3 regions of the Pseudomonas sp. F3-2 genome follow, and region 2 is predicted to be linked to each of the others. Evidence: riboswitches for the same ligand, from Rfam matches in the RefSeq annotation. Region 2 holds a riboswitch; each other region holds the start of a gene.

Region 1 (3,269 bases), 1.2 Mb from region 2:
GTGAGATCGGCGGCCGCGGTGCCCGGCAATTCCGGTGGCAGGCCGAGGGTCGGCGCGAGGACGAACACGGCGAAACCCGCCAAACCCCACAGCACGCCTTGGCGAGCGCTGTTCGGGCTGCGCAAGGTGTAAAGCGCGGCCAGCATCAGCGAAAAGCCCACGGCGACCACCAGATTGCCGCCGCTGGTGGACAGCACGCGCTGCCAGCCATCTTCAGGTTCCCAGGCCTCTTCGTCGTGAACATGCCCGGCCATGGCGCCGTCGGCATGCTCGTGCATCTCGGCGGCCGGGGCTTTCTCGTAGGTTTCAGCCTGCAGAATCAGCGGCGCAACCCAGAAACTCTGCAGCAAGGTCAGCAGCAGGGCCGCGAGCAGGCCCGTGAAACCAGCCGTGTGAGCGATACGCTTGAACATGGCGGCAGGTCTCAGTGGCAAGGAAATGCGGAACTGTGGCGGGTGTCGTGCGCAGCATTGTGCACGGCGTCGATGTGCGAGAACCCTGCGAAGTACACCAGAAAGGCGCCCAGAATCATGGCGCTGACGGCGGCGGTCAGGCGTTGGGTCTGAGTCTGGGTGCTGACGTTGCTGGATGTCTGGCTGGTAGTGCTGATCGACATGGCGCTTCCCTCTGAAGTGGTCAGCGACGGGATAGCGCAAGGGCGCACCACTGACGGACGTCAGCCGTGAACGCAACTGCACCCGCCCACCGCGGGTTTGTCATATGTCATTGACGGGCCGGTCTCCGGGCTTGCGAGGGGCGGGCCTTTCGACCTGCCTGCAAGAATCGCCTTCCCATATCGCTGACGACACAGTGGATCTGACTCTTCACTCGCTTACCGTTGCGGGGGCAGCGCCGGACTTGCACAGCATCGATCTGTGCGCACCGGTTTCCCGTTTCACCCTGTGAAGGGCACCCGTAACAAGGTGTGTAGGAGACCACGGAGGCGAAGCCCCGTCAATTGCAGCGTTCGCCACCGTCGTTAACGCCGGTCCAACGGGAAGAGTGGACCGAATTCGGGATTGGACCAAAGCTATCCCGGCTGAAGCCGGTCCTACGCTGTGGACCGAATACAGGACCGGCTTCAGCCGGGAAGGTCTCTCCGGACAAGGCGCACGTTTGTTCGTTGACCTTGCCCCGGTCACTGCGTAGCCTTGCGCACTCGAGGTTCACCGTTTCGCCGCCTTGGCGGTTCGGTGCTAAGAAGGGAATGCGGTCAATGCCGCAGCTGCCCCCGCAACTGTAAACGGTCATGTTCATTGCACAGCCACTGCGCGAGCGGGAAGGCGCGATGAATGCCGGTCGCCTGACGATAGCGCCAGTCGATCCGCCGCCGTAAGCCAGGAGACCTGCCTCGATTCGGGCCTGCTTTGATCAGCGCCCAGGAATTCTCACTACAACCGGGCGGGGTGATCCGGTGGCGAAACGAGTCGCGGGCCGGCCCCTGTCCGGAACGCGCAGCGCTCGTCCTGTCTGCCCGCCGCAAGCCCAAGGGCATCCCATGAAAACACTGGCCAAACTTCCCGTCACCATCGTCACCGGCTTTCTCGGCTCGGGCAAAACCACACTGCTGCGTCACATGCTGGATAACGCCGAGGGGCGCCGCATTGCCGTGATCGTCAACGAATTCGGCGAGCTGGGAATCGACGGCGAGATCCTCAAGCAATGCACCATCGGCTGCACCGAAGAAGAAGCCAACGGCCGCGTCTACGAATTGGCCAACGGTTGCCTGTGCTGCACGGTGCAGGAGGAATTCTTCCCGGTGATGCAGGAATTGGTCGCGCGACGCGGCGATCTGGACCACATCCTCATCGAGACATCCGGTCTGGCGCTGCCCAAGCCGCTCGTTCAGGCCTTTCAGTGGCCGGAAATCCGCAACGCCTGCACCGTCGACGCCGTGATCACCGTGGTCGACAGCCCGGCGGTCGCCGCGGGCACGTTCGCCGCGTTCCCGGATCAGGTTGATGCTCAGCGCAAACTCGACCCTAATCTGGATCATGAATCTCCGCTGCACGAGTTGTTTGCCGATCAGCTGGCGAGTGCCGATCTGGTCATTCTCAACAAGACCGACATGATCGCCGCCGAAGCGCTGGCCGCCGTGCGCGCGGAAGTCGCTGAAGAATTGCCGCCGGCCGTGAAGGTCATTGAAGCGAGCAAGGGCCAGTTGCCGATCAGCGTGTTGCTGGGACTGGGCGCCGAGTCAGAATTGCACATCGACGGCCGCAAGACCCACCACGATCACCATGAAGGCGACGACCACGACGATCATGATCACGATGCCTTCGACTCGATCTCGATTTCGCTGCCTCAGGCGGACGAAGCGTTGTTGCTCGACGCCCTGACTCAGGCAGTGGTGCAGCACGGCATTCTGCGGGTCAAGGGCTTCGCGGCTATTCCCGGCAAACCGATGCGCCTGTTGGTGCAAGGCGTCGGTACGCGTTTCGACAAGCATTTCGACCGAGCCTGGAAAGCCGATGAGCAGCGGCTGACGCACCTGGTGCTGATCGGCCAGGACCTGGACGCCCACGTGCTCGAAGCGCAACTGCGCGCGGCCGTCACGACGTCCGGGATCAAAGGCTAAGCATGCACCTGCTGCGCACTCAGCCCGGCGGCTTTGTCCCCGACGACAGCATCGCTGACCTGGGGCAGACCCCCGCCGAACTGGTGATTCTCTGCAGCGGCGATTCACACCTGGCGTTGCTGGCGCAAACCGCGCAGCAACTGCCTGACGATTACCCGAGCCTGCGCCTGGCCAATCCGATGCAGGTGCAGAATCACGCCTCGGTCGACCTTTATGTCGATCAGGTGCTGCGCCATGCCAAGGTCATCCTGATTTCCCTGCACGGCGGCATCGGCTACTGGCGCTACGGCGTGGAGCGGCTGGTCGAACTGGCGCAGCGCGGGGTCAGGCTGATCCTGGTGCCGGGCGATGACCGACCCGACCCGGAGCTCAGCGACCTGAGCACCGAGCCTGCGCAGGACTGTGATCGGCTCTGGCATTACCTGCGTCAGGGCGGCAAGCACAACGCTTTGCAGTTGTTCAATTACCTCGCCAGCCGATGGCTGGATCGGCCTTACGGCTGGAGTGAGCCCCAGGCGTTGCCGCGCACGGCGGTTTATCACCCGCGCCATGGCCACGGAACAATCGCCGACTGGCGGGCTGACTGGCGCGACGATCAGCCGGTGGCGGCGGTCTTGTTCTACCGCTCGCACCTGCAGGCGGCCAACACCGGGTTCATCGATATGTTTTGCCAGCGTCTGCAGGCCCAGGG
Region 2 (3,269 bases):
TTGGGGTTGCGCAATCCTGAGGCGAAAATCCGGTGGTTACCCGTCGCGGCATCCACCTCCCAGATCGCTGCGCGGCCTTTTTCGGCGTCCAGACCGTTTTCCGCCACGTTACTGTTGGAGCCAACGGTCACGTACAGCTTGCTGCCGTCTTTGCTGGCGATCACGTTTTTGGTCCAGTGATGATTCAGCGTACCCCCAGGCAGGTCGGTGACTTTCAGCGGCTCGCCCTTGATCGATGTCTCGCCGGGGACGTAGTTGAAGCGCAGCAGGCGATCGGTGTCCGCCACGTAAAAATTGTTGCCGACCAGCGTCATGCCGAATGGTGAATTCAGATGATCGATGAACACGGTGCGGGTCTCCGCGACGCCATCGTGGTCGTTGTCGCGCAACAGGGTGATTCGGTTGGCGCTCGGGACACCTGCGCCTGCGCGGCCCATGACTTTTTTCATCACCCAGCCACGGATGCCCTTGCCATCGTCGGGTTTGGGCGGCTCGTTGGTTTCGGCGACCAGCACATCACCGTTGGGCAGCACGTACAGCCAGCGCGGGTGATCGAGGTTCTCCGCGAACGCCGCCACTTGTGTCCCGGGTGCCGCGGCGGGCTTGGCACCGGCTGGCCAGCCGACGGCCGGGGCGATGTTGACGGTGGGGATCAAGGTCTTGTTCGGCTCTGGCAGGCGGGGTGATGGCCCCGTCCCGTCGGACACCTGCAATCGGGACGACTCGCCACAAGCGGCGAGGCCGCCTGCAACTATCAGTAAAACCACAGCATGGGGCCTGAGCGTGAACATGATCGATCTCCCTTTCATGGCAGTCATGCAAGCGCATGTCTATGAGTAGAGGCGCGCCTGTGCGCGGGGTTCAACCGGCGCGGCGGATGCCGAGTCGATTGACGCTCTTTAGTCAACCCTCTAACCTTCGCCGATTGTTTCAGGTGCCTTGGGCCGCTCGCGGGCGACAGGGTGAAACAGGGAAGCCGGTGCGAGCGCCTTCATGCTCTATCCCGGCGCTGCCTCCGCAACGGTAAATGAGCAAATGCCACGCACGATGCCACTGTGTTCAGCGAACATGGGAAGGCGCGCGGCTTGAGGCGACAGATTGTGTGTCGCCACTCATGAGTCCGGAGACCGGCCTGATCCATTCAACAGCATCACGGAGGGCGATGCTCTGCGCAGGCGCGTGCCCATCGAGGTGACGACGCGTGCTGTCAGTCTTTGCCTGCGCCCTCCGTTTGCCACACCTGCCCTCAAGCGGAGAGCTGAGATGAGCGAATCCCCCGAACGTGACGAACGCCACCTGGCGCGCATGCTGCGCAAAAAAGCAGTGATGGACGAGCGCATTGCCAGCGCACCCAATGAATGCGGACTGTTGCTGGTTCTGACTGGCAACGGCAAAGGCAAAAGCAGCTCCGCTTTCGGCATGCTCGCACGCGCCATGGGCCACGGCATGCAGTGCGGCGTGGTGCAGTTCATCAAGGGTCGTAACAGCACGGGCGAAGAGCTGTTTTTCCGCCGTTTTCCCGAGCAGGTGCGCTATCACGTGATGGGCGAGGGGTTCACTTGGGAGACCCAGGACCGCCAGCGTGACATCGCGGCTGCCGAGGCCGCCTGGGCAGTGACTCAGGAAATGCTTCGCGACCCGACCATCGGCCTGGTGATTCTCGATGAGCTGAACATCGCCCTGAAGCATGGATACCTCGACCTTGAGCGTGTGCTGAGCGACCTGCAAGCCCGTCCGCCCATGCAACACGTGGTGATCACCGGCCGGGGCGCGAAACAGGAGCTCATCGATCTGTCCGATACGGTGTCGGAAATCGGCGTGATCAAGCATGCGTTTCACGCCGGCATCAAGGCGCAGAAGGGCATTGAATTGTGAGTGAGCGTGAACCCCGGCACTGCCCGGCCGTATTGATCGCAGCGCCTGCGTCCGGTCAGGGCAAGACTACGGTCACCGCAGCGCTCGCCCGGTTGCATCGCAATCAGGGGCGCCAGGTGCGCGTCTTCAAATGCGGCCCCGACTTTCTCGACCCCATGATTCTGGAGCGCGCCAGTGGTCATCCGGTGTATCAGCTGGACATGTGGATGGTGGGCGAGCAAGAAAGTCGCCGCCTGTTATGGGAAGCGGCCGCCGAGGCGGACCTGATCCTCATCGAAGGCGTCATGGGGCTGTTCGATGGCACGCCGTCCAGCGCCGACCTGGCGCGACGGTTTGGTGTGCCGGTGCTCGGTGTCATCGATGGCACGGCGATGGCTCAGACCTTTGGCGCGTTGGCGCTCGGGCTGGCCCGCTATCAACCGGACCTGCCTTTCGCCGGCGTGCTGGCTAATCGGGTCGGCACTGTGCGCCATGCGCAACTGCTCGAAGGCAGCCTCACGGAAGGCCTGCGTTGGTACGGGGCGTTGTCGCGAGAGACCGGGATCGAGCTGCCCAGCCGCCATCTGGGATTGGTTCAGGCGAGCGAGTTGAACGACCTCGACCTGCGTCTGGATGTCGCCGCCGATGCGCTGGCCAGTACGTGCGATGCAACGCTGCCGCCTCCGGTGAGTTTTTCGGCGCCTGATATCACCCCGGCGCAACCTTTGTTGGCGGGCGTTCGCATCGCCGTTGCCCACGATGAGGCGTTCGCGTTCACCTACGGCGCCAGCCTCGACCTGCTGCGCGCGATGGGGGCCGAGTTGTCATTTTTCTCGCCGATCCGCGATCAGCACCTGCCGAGCGCCGACAGCCTGTACCTGCCCGGCGGCTATCCGGAACTGCATCACGTTGCCCTGGGGCAGAACGTTTCGATGCTCAACGCCATTCGCGCGCACCATGCGGCAGGCAAGCCGCTGCTGGCCGAATGCGGCGGCATGTTGTACCTGCTCAATGCGTTGACCGACGTCGAAGGACAGCGCGCCGAGCTGGTCGGTCTGCTCGACGGCGAGGCGGTCATGCAAAAACGCCTTGCGGCGCTGGCGTTGCAGGCGGTCGAGCTGCCGGAAGGCACGCTGCGCGGGCACACGTATCATCATTCGCTGACCAGCACCGAACTCACACCGATTGCGCGCGGCGTCAGCCCCAACGGCGGCCGCGGTGCCGAAGCGGTGTATCGCGACGGCCGGATGACCGCCTCTTACGTGCACTTCTATTTCCCGTCCAATCCACAGGCGATGGCGGCGCTGTTCCTGCCATGAACCGCGCCCCCACAATCCCCATCGCGCCCGCCAAGGCAGAATCACCGATCCCTGTGGGAGCGAGCTCGCTCGCGAAAGGGCCGGAGAGCCAGCCAC
Region 3 (3,269 bases), 1.8 Mb from region 2:
ACATTCAGGAGATCGCCCGTCAGTATCAGGTCGACATCAAGTCGGCAGCATTGCAGTTCGTCCTCGCCAACCCGCTGGTGGCCGCCGTCATTCCGGGGGCCAGCCGCCCTTCCCGGATCGCTGAAGACGTCGCCGCCCTGCACGCCCAGGTGCCAGTAGGGTTCTGGCAGGCGATGCGCGATCAGGGCTTCATTTCGCCTCAGGCGCCGGTGCCGGCAAAAGACTGAAGACGGACCGCTTCGGCGCCATGCATTATTCGCCAGTGAATCGGTCGCCGCCGGACGGCCGACCTAGATCCCCCGCACGAGGCCTCACTGATGCGCATTCTGATCGTCAACGTCAACACCACCGAGTCCATGACCGACACCATCGCCGGGCAAGCCCGCAGTGTCGCGTCACCGGGCACTGAAATCGTCGGTCTGACCCCGCGCTTCGGCGCCGAATCGGTGGAAGGCAACTTCGAGAGCTACCTGGCCGCCATCGCCGTGATGGACCGCGTGCTGTCCTACGACCAGCCTTATGACGCGGTAATTCAGGCCGGTTATGGCGAGCATGGCCGCGAGGGGCTGCAGGAGTTGCTTGACGTGCCGGTGGTGGACATCACGGAAGCGGCCGCCAGCCTCGCGATGCTGCTGGGCCATTGTTATTCGGTGGTCACCACGCTGGATCGCACTGTGCCGTTGATCGAGGATCGCCTGAAACTGGCCGGCGTCTTCGAGCGCTGCGCGTCAGTGCGAGCCAGCGGCATGAGTGTGCTGGAACTGGAAGAACAGCCAGAACGCGCCATTGAGGCGATCGTCGAGCAAGCCGCTGTCGCGGTGGCGCAGGACAAGGCCGAGGTGATCTGTCTGGGCTGCGGCGGCATGGCCGGTCTGGACCAGAAGATTCGCGACCGCACCGGCGTGCCCGTGGTCGATGGCGTGACTGCGGCGGTGGCGCTGGCCGAATCGCTGGTGCGCCTGGGCTTGAGCACCTCCAAGGTCAGGACGTACGCCACGCCACGGCCGAAGAAGATCGTCGGCTGGCCCTTCGCGAAATGAGCGCACGATGATTCGCCTGCTCTCGCCGAATCGTTTAGTATCGCCGCCGCCGGTTTCCACTCGGAATTAATAGGGAATCCGCGAGCCCTCATTCGGGCTCAAACGGAACTGTCCCCGCAACTGTAGGCGCTGAGCCCTGCTCCATGTTTGCCACTGGGTTATCCCGGGAAGGCCGGAACAGGACGACGACGCGCCAGTCAGGAGACCTGCCGGCAGGCTTCACTCATTCGCCGGCGGGGCGTCCGGGAAGGACTCCCGCATGCGCGTTTTGCGCCTGAATGCTTCGCCGCGTGAACACGCAGCGACGGGATGTGCTTTCCAGTGTCCGCCTGCCACAGACAGGTCCACTGGAGTCGCCCTACATGCCGCTGCGCCGTTTCGCCCTTCTGCTTACCGCCGTGACACTGTCCACTGCCGCGCTGGCGACTCCCGCGCCGGCAACGTCCACTCGTTATCCGCTGACCCTCGACAACTGCGGCGTGCCGCTGACGTTCACTCACGCGCCGCTCAAGGCCGTGACCATCGGCCAGGCCGCCACCGAAATGCTCTACGCCCTGGGCGTGGGCGAGCATGTCGCGGCGACCTCGTTGTGGTTCAACGCGGTACTGCCGCAGTACAAGGCAGTCAATGACGGCATCGAGCGTCTGGCCGATAACGCGCCGGGCTTCGAATCGGTGATCGCCAGACGCCCGGATTTCGTGCCGGTGCAGTTCGTGTGGATGGTCGGGCCACAGGGCGCCGTCGGCACCCGGGAGCAATTCCATGACCTGCAGATCCCGACCTACATCTTGCCGTCCGACTGCGAGGGCAAGAACAATCGCGTCGGCGCCGACGGCACGCGACTCGAGGCGTTCCGGATAGACACGCTGTACAAGAGCATTCGCCAGCTGGCCGAGATTTTCGACGTGCAGGCCCGTGGCGAGCAGTTGGTGGCCGGCTATCAGACGCGGCTGGCGAAGGCCGTCGAACATGCCAGAAAGGCTGACGGCAAGCAGGTGTCGGCGGTGTTCTGGTTCTCCAGCCCCGACATCAACGTCGATCCGTATGTGGCCGGGCGCAAGGGCATTCCGGCGTTCATGCTCGACACCCTGGGCATGCGCAACGTCATCGACTCCGACGAGGAATGGCCGACAGTGGGCTGGGAAACCATCGCCCGGGCCAATCCCGACATTCTGGTCATCGCCCGCATGGATCGCCGCCGCTTTCCCGCCGACGATCACGAAAAGAAACTGGCATTTCTGAAATCCGACCCGGTCACCCGCAACATGGCGGCGGTCAAACAGAACCGGATCGTCATCATGGACGCCAGCGCCATGGAATCCAGCGTGCGGTTGTTCGACGGCATCGAGCAACTCGGCGACGCCGTGCACCGGGTAACCGACGTTCAATGAAGCCTTCCAGTGCAGGACGATTCATCGCCCATGGCGCGTGGGTCAGCGCGGCGTTGCTGATGGCGGTGATGGCCGGGGTGGCGATCGGCGAGACGTCGATCGGTCTGCCGGTGATCGGCCAGGTGCTGGCGAACAAGCTGTGGGCCGCCGGCTATGCGGTGGACGCCATCGATGAAGGCATCATCTGGAATTACCGCCTGACCCGCGCCATTGTCGCCGCTGCCTGCGGCGCCGGTATCGCGGTCTCGGGCGTCGTGCTGCAATCGCTGCTGCGCAACCCGCTTGCCGATCCCTACCTGCTGGGCATCTCTGCGGGCGCTTCGACCGGCGCAGTACTCGTCGCGATCATCGGCCTGGGCGCCGGGGCGATCTCATTGTCGGCCGGCGCTTTCGTCGGCGCGGTAGCGGCTTTCGCATTGGTCGCGCTGCTGGCGCGCTCGTCCCGAGGCCAGACAGCCACAGGCCAGATCATTCTCGCAGGCATCGCCGGCTCACAATTGTTCAACGCCCTGACCTCCTTCCTGATCACCAAATCGGCCAGCGCCGAGCAGGCGCGCGGCATCATGTTCTGGTTGCTCGGCAATCTGAGCGGCGTGCGCTGGGCATCGGTGACGCTGGCTGTGACGGTGGTGCTGGCGGGTCTGCTGGTCTGTCTCTGGCACCGACGCTCGCTGGACGCCTTCACCTTCGGCGCGGATTCCGCAGCGTCGCTGGGCATTCCCGTGCATCGGGTACAGGCGATCCTCATCGCGACGGCGGCTTTGATGACCGCCGTGATGGTGTCCATTGTCGGCTCCATCGGTTTCGTCGGCCTGGTGATTCCCCACGCAGTGCGCAT

The links. A riboswitch is a leader RNA that binds a small molecule or an ion and turns the genes downstream of it on or off. The one in region 2 is predicted to bind cobalamin.
Region 1: it holds a riboswitch for cobalamin, as region 2 does, so the genes downstream of both, cobW (cobalamin biosynthesis protein CobW) here and cobO (cob(I)yrinic acid a,c-diamide adenosyltransferase) in region 2, are expected to answer to the same signal.
Region 3: it holds a riboswitch for cobalamin, as region 2 does, so the genes downstream of both, AAGQ88_RS15240 (ABC transporter substrate-binding protein) here and cobO (cob(I)yrinic acid a,c-diamide adenosyltransferase) in region 2, are expected to answer to the same signal.

What each region holds. Positions count from the first base shown of each region.
Region 1 is NZ_CP152388.1:2,713,746-2,717,014, forward strand. It holds gene AAGQ88_RS12525 (CbtA family protein) at 1-413, opposite strand, end outside; gene AAGQ88_RS12530 (CbtB-domain containing protein) at 425-616, opposite strand; cobalamin riboswitch at 715-932, opposite strand; cobalamin riboswitch at 1,146-1,369, shown strand; gene cobW (cobalamin biosynthesis protein CobW) at 1,499-2,578, shown strand; gene cobN (cobaltochelatase subunit CobN) at 2,581-3,269, shown strand, end outside.
Region 2 is NZ_CP152388.1:1,490,199-1,493,467, forward strand. It holds gene AAGQ88_RS06810 (sorbosone dehydrogenase family protein) at 1-791, opposite strand, end outside; cobalamin riboswitch at 916-1,151, shown strand; gene cobO (cob(I)yrinic acid a,c-diamide adenosyltransferase) at 1,264-1,875, shown strand; gene AAGQ88_RS06820 (cobyrinate a,c-diamide synthase) at 1,872-3,173, shown strand.
Region 3 is NZ_CP152388.1:3,331,775-3,335,043, forward strand. It holds gene AAGQ88_RS15230 (aldo/keto reductase) at 1-227, shown strand, start outside; gene AAGQ88_RS15235 (aspartate/glutamate racemase family protein) at 318-1,040, shown strand; cobalamin riboswitch at 1,074-1,269, shown strand; gene AAGQ88_RS15240 (ABC transporter substrate-binding protein) at 1,403-2,431, shown strand; gene AAGQ88_RS15245 (iron chelate uptake ABC transporter family permease subunit) at 2,428-3,269, shown strand, end outside.